4 regions of the Salinicoccus roseus genome follow, and region 4 is predicted to be linked to each of the others. Evidence: riboswitches for the same ligand, from Rfam matches in the RefSeq annotation. Region 4 holds a riboswitch; each other region holds the start of a gene.
The links. A riboswitch is a leader RNA that binds a small molecule or an ion and turns the genes downstream of it on or off. The one in region 4 is predicted to bind thiamine pyrophosphate.

Region 1: another riboswitch for thiamine pyrophosphate. It lies ahead of EDC33_RS05365 (ABC transporter substrate-binding protein); the one in region 4 lies ahead of EDC33_RS04575 (YkoF family thiamine/hydroxymethylpyrimidine-binding protein).
Region 2: another riboswitch for thiamine pyrophosphate. It lies ahead of EDC33_RS03260 (ECF transporter S component); the one in region 4 lies ahead of EDC33_RS04575 (YkoF family thiamine/hydroxymethylpyrimidine-binding protein).
Region 3: another riboswitch for thiamine pyrophosphate. It lies ahead of tenA (thiaminase II); the one in region 4 lies ahead of EDC33_RS04575 (YkoF family thiamine/hydroxymethylpyrimidine-binding protein).

Annotation. Positions count from the first base shown of each region.
Region 1 is NZ_RKQJ01000001.1:1,053,985-1,058,509, reverse strand. It holds gene EDC33_RS05380 (acyl-CoA dehydrogenase family protein) at 13-1,053, opposite strand; gene EDC33_RS05375 (ABC transporter ATP-binding protein) at 1,040-1,804, opposite strand; gene EDC33_RS05370 (ABC transporter permease) at 1,788-2,570, opposite strand; gene EDC33_RS05365 (ABC transporter substrate-binding protein) at 2,587-3,579, opposite strand; TPP riboswitch at 3,688-3,786, opposite strand; gene EDC33_RS05360 (GNAT family N-acetyltransferase) at 3,889-4,311, opposite strand; gene EDC33_RS05355 (DUF2538 family protein) at 4,322-4,525, opposite strand, start outside.
Region 2 is NZ_RKQJ01000001.1:610,199-614,723, reverse strand. It holds gene EDC33_RS03270 (ABC transporter ATP-binding protein) at 1-442, shown strand, start outside; gene EDC33_RS03265 (ABC transporter ATP-binding protein) at 435-2,258, shown strand; TPP riboswitch at 2,307-2,397, shown strand; gene EDC33_RS03260 (ECF transporter S component) at 2,466-3,044, shown strand; gene EDC33_RS03255 (ABC transporter ATP-binding protein) at 3,047-4,450, shown strand; gene EDC33_RS03250 (energy-coupling factor transporter transmembrane component T family protein) at 4,443-4,525, shown strand, end outside.
Region 3 is NZ_RKQJ01000001.1:455,075-459,599, reverse strand. It holds gene chrA (chromate efflux transporter) at 1-1,128, opposite strand, end outside; TPP riboswitch at 1,350-1,449, shown strand; gene tenA (thiaminase II) at 1,521-2,204, shown strand; gene thiD (bifunctional hydroxymethylpyrimidine kinase/phosphomethylpyrimidine kinase) at 2,197-3,003, shown strand; gene thiM (hydroxyethylthiazole kinase) at 2,996-3,781, shown strand; gene thiE (thiamine phosphate synthase) at 3,781-4,404, shown strand; gene EDC33_RS02475 (CHY zinc finger protein) at 4,480-4,525, shown strand, end outside.
Region 4 is NZ_RKQJ01000001.1:881,305-885,829, forward strand. It holds gene EDC33_RS04565 (SDR family NAD(P)-dependent oxidoreductase) at 115-852, opposite strand; gene EDC33_RS04570 (AEC family transporter) at 1,013-1,936, opposite strand; TPP riboswitch at 2,116-2,212, shown strand; gene EDC33_RS04575 (YkoF family thiamine/hydroxymethylpyrimidine-binding protein) at 2,293-2,877, shown strand; gene EDC33_RS04580 (VOC family protein) at 2,923-3,348, opposite strand; gene EDC33_RS04585 (aldehyde dehydrogenase family protein) at 3,527-4,525, shown strand, end outside.

The DNA.
Region 1 (4,525 bases), 170 kb from region 4:
CAGGCCATGCTGCTATGCCACATGCAGGTCACGGTAGATGCGGTTCAGTGGGTGATCTTCCATCAGCACCTCCATGCCGAGGTGGCGGTGGAGGGCCTGGGCGCCATCCAGACCGGCTTTGGCGACCTTTTTGCTGCAGTGTACGACCGCATCCAAATGGTAGGAATCAAGCGGGCGGCCGTCCAGATGGGTGTGCCAAGATGATGCCACTGCATCGTAGAAGTCTTTCCGTGCCTGCATGAAGGCCTCTTCCTTCTCTTCAAGCAGCATGTCGACATGACCGTACCTTTCCGGCGCCTTGTCCATCCATCCCGCCTTCTTCCCGTCGATGTGGCCACGTGACGCCTCGAAGAAATGCCGGGCGATTCCGATGGCCGTCGATGCGATGTTGGCAGTGGCGAACGCCGTGAACGGATAATGATAGACGGGGTGGTCGAAATGGAAATGCGGGGTTGTGACGTTGAACCGGTAGGATTCAGGAACGAATGCATCCGACACACGGATGGTATGGCTGCTGGTCGCCTTCAGTCCGAACGCATTCCAGTCCTTCTCGACCGAAACCTGCTCCGGCGTCAGGGCGAATGCCCGCACCCTGCCGTCCTCCATATCATTGGAGGCAATCCGGCAGGTGACGGTGAAGAGGCTTGCGTGTTGGGCGCCGCTGCAGAACGGCCAGGTGCCGCCGATCATATAGCCGCCCCGGACCTTGCGTGCAGTGCCCATCGGGCGGTCGCTGCCGGCGATGTAGAACTCCTGCGGTGTGAAAAGCTTCCTGACTGCATCGGGTTCCATGACGGTGGCGAAGAAGCCGGCTCCGGAGCCGATCTGTACAAGCCAGCCGAAGCTGCCGTCGACCCATGCCGCGTCTTCAAAGAGATGCAGCGCTTCCGGCAGATCGAGCATTCGTCCGCCGACTTCCTTCGGGGTGAACAGCTTGAAGAGCCGCCTTTCATATATCAGCTCAAGCACTTCAGCATCCATTTCTCCTCGAATTTCCATGCTTTCCGCGTGCCGTCTGACCGTCTCGGTGATCTGTGCATCAATCATCTTCATCACCTGCTCTCAACATATGATAGATTTCGCGTTTCAGCTTGGTGAATGACTCCTCAAGGATGATGTCATGATTCCGAGGCCGCTCGAACGGCACTTCTATTTCGCGTGCAATGCGGGCGGGCTTGTCGGAGAGGATGAGTATCCGGTCGGACATGTAGATGGCCTCTTCGATGCTGTGGGTGATGAAGAGGACGGAGCGCCGGTCCATCTCCCATATCTTGAGCAGCCAGTCCTGCATATCGAGGCGGGTGAGCTCATCGAGCGCACCGAACGGTTCATCGAGCAGCATCAGCTCCTGCGGGCTGAGCAGCGAACGGATGAAGGCGACGCGCTGGCGCATGCCCCCGGACAGCGTGCTCGGGTAGGACTTTTCATATCCTTCGAGTCCGGCGCGCTTGAGCCACTCCCGGGCAGTATCCTTATCGACGGAGCCGGTGATCTCCTGGACGAGCGTGACGTTGTCCTCGATCGTCCGCCACGGCAGCAGGGAATCCTGTTGGGGCAGGTAGCTGATGTTGCCGCGCGTGCCGTTGACGCGGATACCGTCGATGAAGATGTCGCCCGAATCGGGCCTGTAGAGTCCACCGATCAGGTTGAAGATGGTGCTCTTGCCGCTGCCGGAGGGTCCGAGCAGGGTGACGAATTCACCATCTGCCACATCGAGGGACAGGTCATCGAGCACATGCACGGTGTTGCCGCCATTGAACGTGTGTGTGAGGTTGTGGACCTCAAGCTTATTCGTCATCATCATCCGCTCCTTTCCTGTCCGTATCCCATGGCACGAGCCATTTTTCCATCACCATGATGAAGCCGAAGAGGAGCAGGCTGATCGCCATGATGACGAATATGGCGACGAATACCTGGTCCGTCCGGAATGCGGAGGAGGCGACGGTCATGAAGACGCCGAGCCCCTCCTGGGCACCGAGCCATTCCGCGATGACGGCGCCCATCACACTGTATGTCGCTGAAATCTTGAGGCCTGAGAAGAAGTAGGGCAGGGCGCTCGGCCATTCCAGCTTGAAGAAGATCTGCCGCCTGGACGCGCCGATCATCTGCATGTAGTTGAGCAGTGTCGGATTGGTCTGCCTGAATCCGTCGATCAGTGAGACTGCGACGGGGAAGAAGCAGACGAGTGTGATGATCAGGATCTTCGGTAGTGTGCCGAAGCCGAACCACAGCACGAGCAGCGGTGCCAGGGCGATGATGGGCACATTCTGGGAAAGTACCATCAGCGGATAGATGCTCTCCTTGGCCCGCGGCATCAGATGGAGCAGTATGGCGAGCAGAAGCCCGACTCCTACGCCGAGGGCGAACCCTCCGAGTGCAATCTGTATTGTGGCGAGGCTGTGGCCCAACAGGCGCGGATAGATATCCATGCCTTCCTGTATGATCTGCATCGGGCTTGGCAGGACCCAGTCACGGATGTCAAAGAGCGAGACGGCCAGCTGCCAGATCACCAGTATGGCCAGTATCGCAAGGAGCGGTGGAATCACGCTCCATGATGAAATTCGTCGCATTCGCTATTCCTCCAATTTACTCTCCACCAGGCAGGTATTCGTTCGTGAACGCCTGGTCGACGTCGAGTTCGGATTCGATCAGGCCGCTTTCATACATCCAGTTCATATAGTTCTCCCAGACGTCCCGCTCCTGATGGCCCCAGTAGGGCGCATCCCCCTGATAGACGTCCGTCAGCCACTCCTGGCTCGCCATGACGAGTTCTTCGTCGAGGTCCGGCTCTGCATCGAGCAGGTGCTGTGCCGCCGTTTCCGGGTCGTCCATCGCAAGCTGATAGCCTTCGGCCGTCGCTTCTGTGAATGCCTCGACGGTTTCGGCGTCATTTTCGATCATCTCTTCGTTCGTGATCAGGACGGGCGTGTAGAAGTTGAGAGCGTCGGAATACTCGGTGAAGTCGATCGTGTTGAGCGGGAAGTCGCGCAGTTCCGCTTCGATGCCAGTCCAGCCGTAGTAGATCCATGCAAAGTCGACATCACGCTGTACGGCGGTGAAGAAGTCCGTGTCGCCGATGTTGATGATGTCGACATTCTCAATATCGGCATCATCCGCCTGCATGATGGAGGCGATGGTCTCCTCCTCGATCGGGGAGCCGTATCCCCCATAAGTGTGGCCCTCGAGGTCGGATGGCGTCTCAAGTCCATATTCCTCAGGTGAAGCCAAGACGGATGTATTATCCTGTATGATGGCCGCCAGCGAAACGATCGATACGTCCTGGAGGCGTGCCTGTGTGACGTTCTCCTGGGCACTGATGCCGAAGTCCCCGTTGCCCGTCGCAACGGTCTGTTCCGCACCCGCTTCACCCGGCAGGATGATCTCGACATCGAGCCCTGCTTCCTCGTAGTAGCCCTCCGCCTGCGCGGCGTAGATGCCTGTATGGTTCGTATTCGGCGTCCAGTCGAGTACGAAGGTGACTTCCGTCAGCCCATCGTCCTCCGTTTGGCCGCCGTCCCCGTTCCCGCCGCATGCTGCGAGCAGCAGTACCGGTATAAAGATGGACAATAATTTCTTCATGATAAAATCTCCTCTCAAGATCGGGTGCCTCCCATACCGCAAAAACGGTATAAAAAAACACCTTCCTTATCTGGAGGCGTCAAAGAGCTGCAGCAGGATATACGGATGCCGTATAATCTGCACATTCCCTACGCTGGTATTATCCAGATCAGGTCCAAGGGTCAGGTATTCACCTTCTCAGCCATGACGGCTCCCCTATGCTGTTTCTATTCATTTTGCACATCCATTATATCATGGACGCTTTTCATGTCCAAACGGTTATTTAAAAACACCCGGACAGCGGGATGCCATCCGGGTGTCGATCACTGTCTACAGTGCCTTCTCCATATATACATGCGGAATGCCCGCATCTTCGAATTCATCGGAACTGACGGTGTAGCCGAGCTTCCTGTAGAAGTCGATCGCGTGCACCTGAGCCCCGAGCTTGGCGCGGGTGTAGCCATGCTCCAGGGCATGGTCATGGACGAACTCCATCAGCTTGAAACCGAGCTTCCTGCCGCGTTCCTCGGGCAGGACGGCCATGCGTTCGACCTTGATCATGCCCTCTGAGGCCGGACGGTATCTGACCGTGCCGATCGGCTCGTCATCGATGAGCAGGATGTGCGTCGCCGTGTCTTCATATTCATCGACTTCGCGGTCCATCGGGACGTTCTGCTCCTCGACGAAGACGCGTTTTCTGATTTCAAGGCACTGGTTGTACATGATGTTGTTGTCAGCCACTTTGATTTCCATGGAATCCTCCTTACATTGCATTCTTGCGCCGGATGGCGGTGAACTGCCAGAATATCTTCAACTGCTCGAGGTTCCAGTACTCGAGGCCGAGTGAGAGGGCAGGCTTCGTGTTGAACTTGATGCCGCTCGCTTCAGCCGCTGCGAGCGCCAAATACTGGATGTGGGGCCTGAGCTGCTTGAACGGCTCGGACAGCCGGCCGTCCTCCTTGACCCA
Region 2 (4,525 bases), 270 kb from region 4:
GTGGGGGGACCTTGAAGCCGGCGAATCCGAAATCTTCACCTCCACTCAGAAGGCGCAGATCCACCGCTCGATAGAATCGTTCGACCATCGCTATGATACGCGGGTGGGACAGCGGGGCGTCACACTTTCCGGCGGACAGAAGCAGCGCCTGTCGATCGCACGGGCCCTTGTCAGGAAACCAGGTATCCTCATCCTCGATGACAGCACCTCCGCACTCGATATCCGTACGGAATCGGCACTGTGGGAGTCCATCAAGGATGAGAATACGACGCGCATCATCGTCACGCAGAAGGTCATTACGGCAAGGATGGCCGACCGCATCCTGCTCCTCGACAATGGGGAGATCAGTGCGCTCGGAAGCCATGAAGAGCTGGTGGAACAGTCCGAACTCTACCGTTCCATCGTCGAATCACAAATGGAAGGGGGGCAATTGGATGATTGATTTTATCAGACGGCCATTCGGCCACGAACCGGTCCTCAAAAAGGAGGAGATCGGCCGAAAGAAAAAGAAGGAGGACCAGCGGGCGAACGACATCACCGGCACCCTGAAGCGGATGTGGCAGTTCATTTCGGAGGAGCGGGCGCTTCTATACGGCATCATCTTCCTCGTGACACTGACCAGCCTGCTGAGCATCACAGGGCCCTTCCTCGTCGGGTATATCGTGGACAACTACTTCATACCGGGGGAGATGGACGGACTGTCCACCATACTGCTCTTCCTGCTCGTCGTCTACATCCTGCTGTCATCGACGCAGTATACCGCCGCCTTCTTCATGGTGGGGCTGTCCCAGAGGACGGTCTATAAGCTGCGGAGCCGGCTGTTTTCACATATGCAGAAACTGCCGGTATCATTCTATGACAAGCGGCAGCACGGCGAGCTGATGAGCCGCATGACCAATGACATCGAAACGATTTCACAGACGCTCAATACATCATTCATCCAGTTCACGACAAGCATCGTCACGCTGATCGGTACGATCAGCGTCATGCTTTATCTGAGTCCACTGCTCACACTCCTCACCGTGCTGATCATCCCGGTGCTGATATTCGCTGTAGGCTTCATCACAAGGCGCACCGGACCGCTCTATAAGAAACGGCAGCGGGCGACCGGTGAACTGAACGGATATATCGAAGAGATGGTATCCGGGCAGGAGATCGTCAAGGTCTTCTCGCAGGAGGAGACGGCGATCCGCAACTTCAATGAAAAGGCGGGAAATCTCAGGGACATCACCTTCTGGGCATTCCTGTACGCTGGCTTCATCCCGAAAGTGATGAACATGCTGAACAACGTCAGCTTTACGATTGTGGCCGGTGCCGGCGGTCTGCTCGTCTTCTATACGGATGGTGTCGTCACAATCGGTACCATCGTCGTGTTTGCAGAATATGCACGGCAGTTCACACGGCCGCTTGCCGACCTTTCCAACCAGTTCAACCAGGTGCTTTCGGCCATCGCCGGAGCGGAGCGCGTATTCGGCATCATCGATTCCGAGCCGGAGAAGGATGAAGGGAAGATCACCGGCAGGACCATAGCGGGTGAGATTGAATTCGATGATGTCTCATTCTCCTATGACCCGACGCAGAAGACACCGACGATCAGAAACTTGAGCTTCAGGATCGATGCAGGCGAATCGGTCGCCCTGATCGGTGCGACCGGTGCCGGCAAGACGACCGTCATGCAGCTGCTGGCCAGGTTCTATGAAACGGATTCCGGAGAGGTCCGGATCGACGGGGAGAACATCCTCGACTACAGCCGTTCGACCGTCCGTTCACAGACGGCGTTCGTCCTGCAGGATCCCTACCTGTTCGAATCGACGATCCGGGAGAACATCCGCTACGGCAAACTTGATGCAACGGATGAGGAAGTGGTCGAGGCGGCGAAGCTTGCCAACGCCCACGACTTCATCGTTGCATTAGAAGAGGGCTATGACACGGTTCTGGAAGCCGACGAGGGCTTCATCTCCCAGGGGCAGAAACAGCTGATATCGATCGCCCGCGCCCTTATCACGGATCCGGCGATACTGCTACTGGACGAGGCGACGAGCAGCATCGATACGGTGACGGAGCTCAAGATCCAGGAGGCGCTCGAGCGGCTGATGAAGGACCGGACAAGCATCATCATCGCCCACAGGCTGAATACGATAAAGGCCGTGGACCGCATCTTCGTCATGGAGCTCGGGGAATTGGTCGAAAGCGGTTCTGAAGAGGAACTCGTCAGACAGCGCGGCCGCTATTACCAGATGGTAGACGACAATAAATGACTTCACAAAATTCAGAAAGTGTACTATGATGGAGCCAACCGAATAAATAACCACCACTAGGGGTGTCCGCAAGGACTGAGAATCACCCTTATCACCTGATCTAGATCATACTAGCGTAGGGAAGTGGCATATTTTACATATAATATGCACACCACTCCGCTAGTGGTGTGTTTTTTGTTTGGAATATATTATATGGAGGCTTTTATAATGGCAAAAAGAAAAGGGCTGACCCTGACCGATGTGCTGATCACGGTCGTCATCGCCCTCGTATTCTCGTTCATCTATTCAATATGGGGCGGCGTCTATACGGCGCTTGAACCGCTTGGACTGCATCTGAACCAGCTGCTGTACGGCATGTGGTTCATCGCAGCAGTGGTTGCCTATCTCGTCATAAGAAAACCCGGCGTGGCGCTGATTGCGGAATTTGCAGCGGCATCGGGAGAAACGATCGTCATGCTGCAGTTCGATGTCATGCTGATCGTGTATGGGCTCATCCAGGGGCTTGCATGCGAAATCGTATTCGCCATCGTGAAATACGAAAGCACATCCCTGATGGTGGCGGTCATCGCCGGCATTTCGGCGGCACTTGCGACATTCCCGCTCGACTGGTACTACGGCTACCTCGGCCAGCTTGCGACATGGAATCTGCTGCTGATGTTCGGCTTCAGGGTGCTGAGTGGTGCACTCATTGCCGGCTGGCTCGCGCACCTGCTGTACCGTGCACTGAAGGAGACTGGTGTACTGAAACTCGTCGGCAATGGCCATGCTGCTGAAGAAGGGCTTTGACCATGTGCATAGAAGTGGAAAAGCTGCGTCTGAAGTTCCCGGAATCGGAATCACCCCTCTTCACCGGCCTCGACCTGAAGATAGGGAAAGGTGAGAAGGTCCTCATCGTCGGACCGAGCGGCTCCGGCAAGAGCACGCTGCTCAATGTGCTCGGGGGCCTCATACCGGATACGATCACGATACCGATGAAGGCCGATAGACTTGAACTGCCCAAATCCAGTGCGTACGTCTTCCAGGACCCGGATTCCCAGTTCACGATGCCGACGGTTGCTGAGGAACTCGCCTTTGTCCTTGAGAACAGGCAGGTGCCAAAGGAAGAGATGAAGCCCCTGTTCATGAAGGCGCTCGACATGGTCGGACTTGATGTGGCGCCGGAGCGTGCCATACAGACACTCTCCGGGGGAATGAAGCAGAAGCTCGCCATCGCCTCGGCACTGCTCCAGCAGGCGGACACGCTGTTCCTCGATGAGCCGACAAGCATGCTGGACGGCAGATCGGCGGCCCATCTCTGGGATACCGTCAGGGCCATGTGGGATGAGCTGACCGTCGTCATCATCGAACATCGTGTCGAAGCACTATGGCACAGGGTCGACCGGGTGATACTGATGGATGACGCCGGTGGGATCGCATGTTCCGCACCCCCTGAGGAGATGCTGGAGGTGCATCGCCGACTGCTCGACCAATATGGCGTGTGGCATCCACGTTCTTGGGATGAGGCCCCGCACCTTCCGAAAATTGCACCGCAATCCAGCACATTGATGGAAGCAAAAAACCTCTCCATCAAGAGAGGGGGCAGGCACCTTCTGACGGTAGACAGCCTGAGGATCGGAAAAGGCGAGTGGATTACACTTGAAGGGGATAATGGAACGGGCAAGTCGAGCCTGCTGCTTGCACTGATGAAACTCATCCCTTCGGGAGGGAAGGTGCTTTTCGGAGGCGGTCGGATCGGACGGACGCGCCATCTCGGCGGCAGGGTCTATCCGGTCTTCCAGAATCCGGAACTCCAGTTCATTACGAACCGTGTGTTCGATGAAGTATTCATCAACCTGGAGATGCACCATGATGACAGGACGGCACGCCGGGAGACCGGCGCACTGCTCGAACGCTTCGGACTTTCGCATGTGGCGCATCTGCATCCGCTCGAAATATCCACCGGCCAGAAGCGTCGTCTGAGTGTAGCAACGGCAGCAGGCGGGGTGCCGGAAATCCTCATTTTCGATGAACCGACTTTCGGTCTGGATCAGCGGCATGCCTTCAATCTGCTCACGATGATCCACGAAATGGTGAAGCGGGGGACGAGCGTCATCATGATCACCCACGATGCGGAGATCATGAAGCGTTACCCCTCGAGACGCCTCAATATTGAGGACGGCCGACTTGTGGAAAGGGGGGAGGTATATGTCTGAAGCGGTGAAGCGGTACATCACATTCGCCGACCGGGTCAATCCCCTCGTCAAGATCCTTGTGGCCGTCGCGCTTTT
Region 3 (4,525 bases), 430 kb from region 4:
TGCGGCACCCGCCAATACAACCACCCATGGCGGGAGTTTCCAGTGGACAAGCATGCTGAAAAGTATGGCGGCAAGAACAAAGTCGGCCGTCTGGTTGATGCTGCTCGTCCATATCGGGTTGTATAGGGCTGAGATCAATATGCCGACGACCGCAGCATTGATGCCCGTCAGTGCACCTTTTATGTTTGGATTGCTGCGCAGCATATTCCAGAATGGCAGACTTCCCAGTATGAGCAGGAATGCCGGCAGGAAGATTGCAAACACCGCAAACAGTCCTCCCTGCCACCCACTGATTATGGTGCCGAGGTAGGCGGCGAAGGTGAACAGCGGACCGGGTACGGCCTGCGCTGGACCATAGCCTGCAAGGAATTCCTGTGCCGTCATCCAGCCTGTGGGCACGAACTCCCGTTCCAGAAGCGGCAGCACGACATGGCCGCCTCCGAAAACGAGCGCACCTGAACGATAGAAGCTGTCGAGCATTGCCATCCACTGATTCGAGGTCGCTTCACGAAGGACCGGAAGCAGAACGAGCAGTACAAAAAAGAGGGAGAGGCATACGTACCCCACACGCTTTGAAATAGGAAAGTGAACGGTATCACCGTCATCTGTCGAGTGATTGCGGTAAAGGATGAATCCGATTATCCCCGCAAGCAGAATGACGCCTACCTGCGTAAAGACGGTCTGCCATAATAAAGTGATGACGAGCGCACCCAGGGCGATGGTCCTGCGCTCGAGATCAGGCGTCAGTTTCTGTGCCATGCCGATGATCGCATGGGCCACGACGACCACTGCAACAACCTTCATTCCATCGATCCATCCTGCATCTTCGAAGCCATAAGTATTGAGCATAAGTGCAAACAGTATGAGTGCGATTACAGAGGGGAGGGTGAAGCCGAGGAAGGAGACCAGCCCCCCGATCAGTCCACCGCGGACGACACCGATTCCGATGCCGACCTGACTGCTTGCAGGCCCAGGGAGGAACTGGCAGAGGGCCACCAGGTCGGCATAGGCCGCCTCATCCATCCATTTCCTCCTCCGTACGTATTCTTCATGGAAATAGCCCAAATGCGCAATCGGCCCCCCGAAAGAGGTCAGGCCGAGTCTTGTGGAAACAACCAATATTTCCATCAGCGTTTTTATTCTGCTGCCTGTATCTTCCTGCAACCATGCACCATCCTGATCGTTTTTATGGTGTAACAACGCATTGCTTTGCGCAATGCCGCCATCAATAAGCTAGCGCGGATTACACCAGGGTTCAATAACATTTACAGAAATGACACTTATTCAGTTGGCAGTGATTTATTTGACAATTTATAAAGTATTCTCTACCATTGGAGTCAACTGAATAGAAACACCACTAGGGGTGCTTTTTTGCTGAGACGGCCACCCGGCCGATCCCTTGGACCTGATCTGGCTAATACCAGCGTAGGGAAGTGGTTTGGTACGGCATACACTGTCTACATACTGAACCCGTTTCCCACGCTGGAAACGGGTTTTTATACTATAAGAGGAGAGATCATATGCTGACTGAAGAATTGAGGAATGAAGCGGAACCCATCATCGAGGCGATCTATAATGACACTTTCATCCAGGGACTGATACATGAAAACATTGAGGCGGATGCAATCATCCATTATTTGAAGGCGGATTCACTCTACTTGAAGGAGTTCGCGAAACTTTATGCCATGCTGATTGCCAAAACGAATTCCAGGGAGACTGGAGAATACCTTCTGGGACAGATGGAATTCCTGCTTGAAGGGGAAAGCGAAGCGCATGCCGTATTGTCACAGTCAGTCGGTATGACATATGAAGAGATCACAGACGAAGGTGTATGGTATCCGTCTGCCGACCACTACATCAAACATATGTACTTCAATGCACTTACAAGGGAGAATATCGCGTTCACCTTAAGCGCGATGGTCCCATGTCCATATGTATACAGAAGGCTTGCAGAGAAGGTGATGGCACGTCATACATTTGAAGCCGATCATCCCTACCGTGGCTGGTTTGAATTTTATGCCAGGGATATGGATGACACGCTGGATGTGATGCAGACGATCATCGATAACGAAGCCGAAAAGATGTCGGAAGATGATCTGAGGCAGATCAAAAGGAATTTCATGGAAAGCACAGAACATGAAAGACGCTTCTTCAATATGGCAGCCACGAAGGAACGCTGGATGGAGGTGGGTATCCATGTCTAGAATCCCCATTGCCCTAACTGTCGCGGGAACCGATCCCACCGGCGGTGCGGGGGTGCTGGCCGACAGCAAGACCTTTCATTCGAGGGGAGTATACGGTATGGCGGCGGTGACCTCCCTGACCGCCCAGAACACCACCGGCGTACAGGATGTATTCAATGTGCCTGCAGACTTTCTGGAAAAACAGCTTGAAAGCATAATGAGTGACGAGGTGCCCCACGCGATGAAAAGTGGGATGGTCGCAACAGTGGATATGATGGTCGTGCTTGCGAATATGGTGGCGGACTTCAAAATTCCCTTCGTCATCGACCCGGTCATGATCGCCACGAGCGGTGATGCGCTGATGGAGGAGGAAACCATCGAATTCCTGAGGAGCACACTGGTTCCGAAGTCCATGACCGTAACGCCCAACATCCATGAGGCCGAAAAGATTACAGGCCATAGAATCAGGGGTGAGGCGGATATCAGAAAGGTCGGACGCATCTTCCTTGAGGAACTCGGTGCACACAGCGTGACGATCAAGGGCGGACATCTGCAGGGGGATGCAGTGGATTATCTTTTCACCCGGGATGATACCGTCATATTGAGCGAACCGCGTATAGAAACGCAGCACACCCATGGCACAGGATGTACATTCTCTGCTGTGATGACGGCAGAAATTGCGAAAGGAAAGACGCTTGAAGAGAGCTTCCGGCTGGCCAAAAAGTATATTACATCCGCCATCAGAAACAGTCCGGGCATTGGCAAGGGCAATGGGCCGGTCAATCACTTCAGTTTCAGGGAGGAAGAACTGCATGAATAGATTGGAAAGAATGAGAGAAGAGAATCCCCTCGTCATCTGCATCACAAATGACGTGGTAAAGAATTTTACTGCAAATGGGATGCTTGCGATCGGGGCCTCTCCCATCATGAGCGGCGAAATCACAGAGTCGGAGGACCTGATGAAGGCAGCATCGGCACTGCTGATCAACATTGGTACAGCTGACCGGGCAAAGGTCCATCTGATGGATGAGATGATGGAGGCGGCGGATGACAATGGTGTGCCCATCGTTTTCGATCCGGTCGGCTTCGGTGCATCGCGTTTCAGGGTGGATGTCACCGAAGATCTGCTGGCCCGGCATAAAGTGGCACTCATCAAGGGGAACGCTGGTGAGATGCTGGCCCTATCCGGTTCGGAAAGCCGCATGAAAGGTGTGGATTCCGTTGAAAAGACGAACACGGCAGAAATAGCCGAAGCTGTCTACCGGAAGTATGGCGTGCCGGCATTGGTCACTGGAGAGAAGGATGCACTGGCGACGGAGCATGGTGTGACGACGATGGTGAACGGTCATGGCCTTCAGGGAAAGATTACAGGATCAGGATGTCTGCTCGGTGCCATAACGGCTGCATTCATCGGGACTTCTGACACCTTCGAAAGGAACGCGGTTGTGGATGCTGTAAGCTACTACAATCTTTGTGCCGAAGCTGCAGCCGGCAAGTGCGCCATACCGGCACCGGGAAGCTTCATTGCGGGTCTCATCGATGAATTATATCTGAATGACGATACTCTGCTTGAAGACAGCATTGTGGGAGGTTTATGATGGATCGCGAACTTCTCAGGCTCTATTTCATCTGCGGCAGTGAAGATGCTGAGGGTGATGCGGTTCAAACCGTACGTGAAGCGCTGGAAGGCGGTGCCACGATGTTCCAGCTCAGGGAGAAGGGGCAGCATCCACTCGAGGGGGATGCACTGGTCCGTTTTGCTTCAGACATTAAAAGGGTGTGCAAAGAGTACGATGTGCCATTCATCGTCAATGACGACTGGAAACTGGCAGAAATGGTGAAGGCCGACGGTATCCACCTCGGTCAGGATGACATGGCGGTATCCGACCTCCCTGGTTATTTCGATGACAAGATCATCGGGTTATCTGTAAGGAATCGGAACGAACTTGAAGTGAGCAATCTGGAAAAGGTCGACTATATCGGTACAGGCCCTGTCTTCACCACATCTTCAAAGGCAGATGCAGGCACAGCAATCGGGGTAGAGGGTCTGGTTGAAATGCGGCGGCTGATCGGTGATATGCCGATGGTTGCAATCGGTGGCATCGACGACACAAACTACAAGTCCTGTCTGGACAGCGGAGCCGATGGCATATCCCTGATTTCCGCAATCGCATGGGCAGAAGATGTCGGAGCTGCCGCTTCCAGATTCCTCGAAGAATGAGGAAGATGAGCTCCTATCCTCTATGTGACATAATGGGAAATGAGTAAAGCAATCAGGATTGGCGGGAGGAACAGTATGACAGAAGTATATGGAATTATAATCGATGAACAGACACGCTGCG
Region 4 (4,525 bases):
CATTAAGCTATTATATTACTTTTTACAACAAAGATAAAGACTTTAATAAAAAGAATTGAGAAAAACAAAAAAAGACACCAGACTTTTGGTCTGGTGCCTGCACTATCCACTACATTACTGGGCTGTGTAGCCGCCGTCCACAAGAAGTGTGGTGCCTGTAGTGAATTCATTTTCCGCCAGGAATACGACCGCATGTGCGATTTCTTCCGGTTCACCAAGTCTGCCGATTGGGTGCTTGTCTACGAGAGTTTCGTAATAATCTCCCAATGCTTCCCTGTTCACCATACCGGACTCGACGTAGCCGGGAGCAACTGCGCTGACTCGGATGTTGTCCTTGGCATATTGTAAAGCGACGGATTTCGTCATCAGATTCACGGCGCCTTTGGACGCATTGTACGCGAATGCTGTCGGCTCGCCGACACTGCCGAGGATGGAGGCTGTATTGATGATTGCACCGCCGCCCACCTTCTGCATTTCAGGGATTGCGTATTTTGAACCGAAGAATACGCTGTCCTGATTGACTTTGATTACTTTGTTGTAGTCTTCGTAGGAAAGCTTGTGCGTCTCGCCCTGGACACCGATTCCGGCATTGTTGAACATGACATCCAGTCGTCCAAACTTTTCAACGGCGAGAGCAACGACGTTTTTGACATCCTCTTCAACGGAGACATCCACTTTCTCAAACAGGATATCCCCATATTGTTTGAGGCTCTCTTCTGCTTTCTTACCAGACTCTTCATTGTAATCAGCCACAATGACTTTCGCGCCTTTATCCAGGAACGCCTTCGCTGTAGCTAAACCAATACCTGATCCGCCACCTGTTACAATCGCAACTTTATCCTTAAGTTCCAAAATCATTTCCCCTTTCGATGACTCCATCTGACTCACTATACATATACCTCAGCCAGAGATGACTGAAACACGATAAGTGTGTCTGAATTAAGGCAGTTGGACCTTTCAATTGTAATTCACTCGGACACTCAGTGACAATTAGCCCTCCAACCGCCCCCATCTAGAACAGCTGCATGGACAGATAGATGACGAATGTCACGGTGATGCTGCTGAGTACCGTGGAATAAAGGACCACCTGGGCATGGAGTTCCGGTTCGACATCATATTCGAGTGCGAGGGTCGCAGTATTCCTCGAGGTCGGGAACGCGCTCGCAATGAAGAGCGATTGGGCGATGACGCCTTCGATGCCGAGCATGAATATGATGGCCAGGGCGACTGCGGGTCCGATGACCAGCCGGCCGAGTGCGCTCCAGGCGATCACCCTGTGGAAGGAACGGATCTCGATCTGTGCAAGCTGCATCCCGAGGAGGAGCAGCGCGAGCGCGGCGAACCCACCGGCGAGCTGCTCGACAGGCACGCTGATGAAACTCGGCAGTTCGACGTCAATTGCCTGCAGGATGAACGCGGCCGCCAGTGCATAGATGATCGGCAGCCGGAGCAGTTCCCGGAAGAGTTCCACGACGGATTTCGCATTGGACCGCAGATTGTACAGGCCATATGTGAACGTCAGCAGATTCTGGACGACGAGCACGATGATCTGCACAGATACACCCACCGGGTTGGCACTGAATACGAGATGGCTGACGGGCAGCCCGTAGTTGCCGGAGTTCATCAGAGAGACACTGTTCTTGAGCGCGGTCCGCTCCCCTCCGCGAAGGCCGAGCCCCCGGGCGAGCAGTTCACCGACCACCATCATTGCAGTAATGAACAGTACCAGATACAATGCGAGCTGTCCCAGCAGTTCAAAGTCGATGTCCGCTTCATATATGTTCAGGAATACCGCGGCCGGCAGGAAACAGTAGGTGACGAGATTCGCAATCGGACGCAGACGGAATTCGAACTTCTTCTGGAGGATGACACCGACGCCGAGCAGAATCAGGATCGGCAGTATGACATCCAGAAATACAAGGGAGATATATGCCATATCCTCCCTCCTTTCTACTCTCACCCCTATATTCTACCACTTTGCGCGGGGCCCGCTCCAAAGCACTGCCTCTTCAAGCGCTTCCACTTCAGAATATACATCCCGGGGCTGATTCCCATACCGCTTTACACGCCAGGCCCCAATCCACTATCATGGTAACTGTAATGAAAAACTGCATACCGATGCACTGGGGGCGCCTTAGGCTGAGACGGAGATACCGGACCCTTACCACCCGATCTGGATAACACCAGCGTGGGGAAGTGCAGCCTTGTATGTCCGCACCACTCCATACATCTGCTGCATTCCCTCGGGAGTGCAGCTTTTTCATTTTCAATAAAATCATTGGAGGCATGATTATGGTACAGGAATGCGGAACAGAACGGATTGCGGGCTGCCAGTTCAACTTGAGTGTGATGAGCGATGATTTCGCGGAAGTGATCCTCGGCGCACTGGATCGGGTCGACACATCGAAGGTGTGGAAAGAGACGGATGACGTCTCGACGTGTGTGCGTGGACGGATCGAGCATGTATTCGATGTCGTCCAGGGAATCTACCTTGAGGCGGCCAAGACGGGGAAACATGTCGAGATGAGCGGAACGTTCTCCATCGGCTGTCCGGGTGATTCTTCCGGGGATGCCTACATGGATGCATCCCCGGATCGGTTGAATGCACCTTCAAAAGACGTCCAGCAGAAGGCAGGATGCAAGTTCGCCCTCTATCCGATGAATACGACCGACTATATGGATGTCATCTACGAACAGATCGACTTGTCGAAGGAGGCCGGCGTCACGGTGAGCCCATCCCATTACGCCACGCGGCTCGACGGGACGGTGCCGGACATCTTCAGCGCCATGGAGTCATCCTTTACGAAAGTACAGGAAGCGGTAAGCCACACGACGATGACATTCACGATTTCAGCAAACAGCCCGTCGAACAGCTAGGACGATATGAAGAGGGGAGCCCGGCCGGGCTCCCCTCTTTCTGTATCAGATGATCAGCATGTCATTATCGTCGAATTCCCAGTCCGCGCCATATGCCACTTCCCAGTAGTGGCCGTCCGGATCTGTGAAGTAGCCGCTATAGCCGCCCCAGTCCGTCGGGGCCGCCTCCTTCACGACCATCCCTCCGATTCTGCCGGCAGTCTTCAGAACCTGGTCCACTTCCGATTCGGACTTCGCATTATAGGCGAGCGTCACGCCATTGAATCCACCATCAGGTACCGGCTGTCCGGTCTCCTCCGCCAGTTTTTCCAGCGGATAGAGGGAGAGCTTTGAACCCTTCATCCTGAAAAATACGATTTCCAGCGCTTCTTCACTGCCGACCAGTGATGCTTCAAATCCAAGCTTGCGGTAAAAGTCGACTGCAGTCGACATATCTTTTACACCGAGCGTAATCAGATTGATCCTGTCCATGGCAATTCCCCTTTGCGAATAGGATGCGTAAATCCGGAGCATTTTCACACTTCCAATATACCATAAAATAGAAATGCGTGTGGGGCCGGCCGGCCCCCGCTGCATGATGTTTCACGCACCGCCCAACCGGGAAAGAACGACAATGGATAACCAGTAATGATACAAGGAGGCAATCACATTGGCACTTAAACTTGAGACACCACTGACAGTGAATGCATATATAAATGGCGAAATAGTCGAAGCACAGGATCACGCCCCCCGTGAAAATCCGGCAAAACCGGAGGAAACGGCAGGCTATTGGCCGAAAAATACAGTCGAAGAGGCGAAGCAGGCGATCGACGCTGCAGATGAAGCCTTCAAATCCTGGAAACATTCAGAGATGAAGGATCGCATAGAACGCATGCAGAAAGGGATACAGAAGATAAAGGACAACCAGGATGATCTCGCCAAACTGCTTTCCAAAGAGCACGGCAAGCCGATCTATGATGCACAAGGTGAATTGACGGTTTCCCTCATGTTCATGGAGTATGCAGTGGAGAACGCAGAACGCGTATACAAGGAAGAAGTCAACGAAGACGAGCGCGGCAAGAACATCCTGCGCCATGACCCGATCGGGGTGGTATCCGCCATCAGTCCATGGAATTATCCATTGGCACTCTCCACCGAGAAGATTGCACCGGCGCTGCTTGCCGGCAATACGATGGTGATGAAGCCGAGCCCGATGGCGCCGCTTACTGTGACGCTTGTGACACAGATGGTCGCAGAAGAATTCCCTGAAGGCGTGCTGAACATCGTCAATGGGGATGCAGACATCGGTATTGAGCTTACTTCAAACGACAAGGTACGCAAAATCGCCTTCACCGGCGGTACGAATACAGGCCGCCACATCATGAAGGCGGCAGCAGACACGATCAAGAACGTCACGCTCGAACTCGGCGGCAACGACCCTGCCATCTTCCTCGACGACTTCGATGTGAATGATGAAGCAGCCATGCGCCGTGTCGTCATTTCGAACTTCCTCACAGGTGGCCAGATCTGCATGATCGCAAAACGCATGTATGTGCATGAATCCATCTACGACCAGTTCGTCGAGAAGTATATGGAAGCCGCAGAAAAATGGCTGCGCATCGGCGATCCGACGCTCGAAGAGACGACGGTCGGCCCGGTCAACAACAAG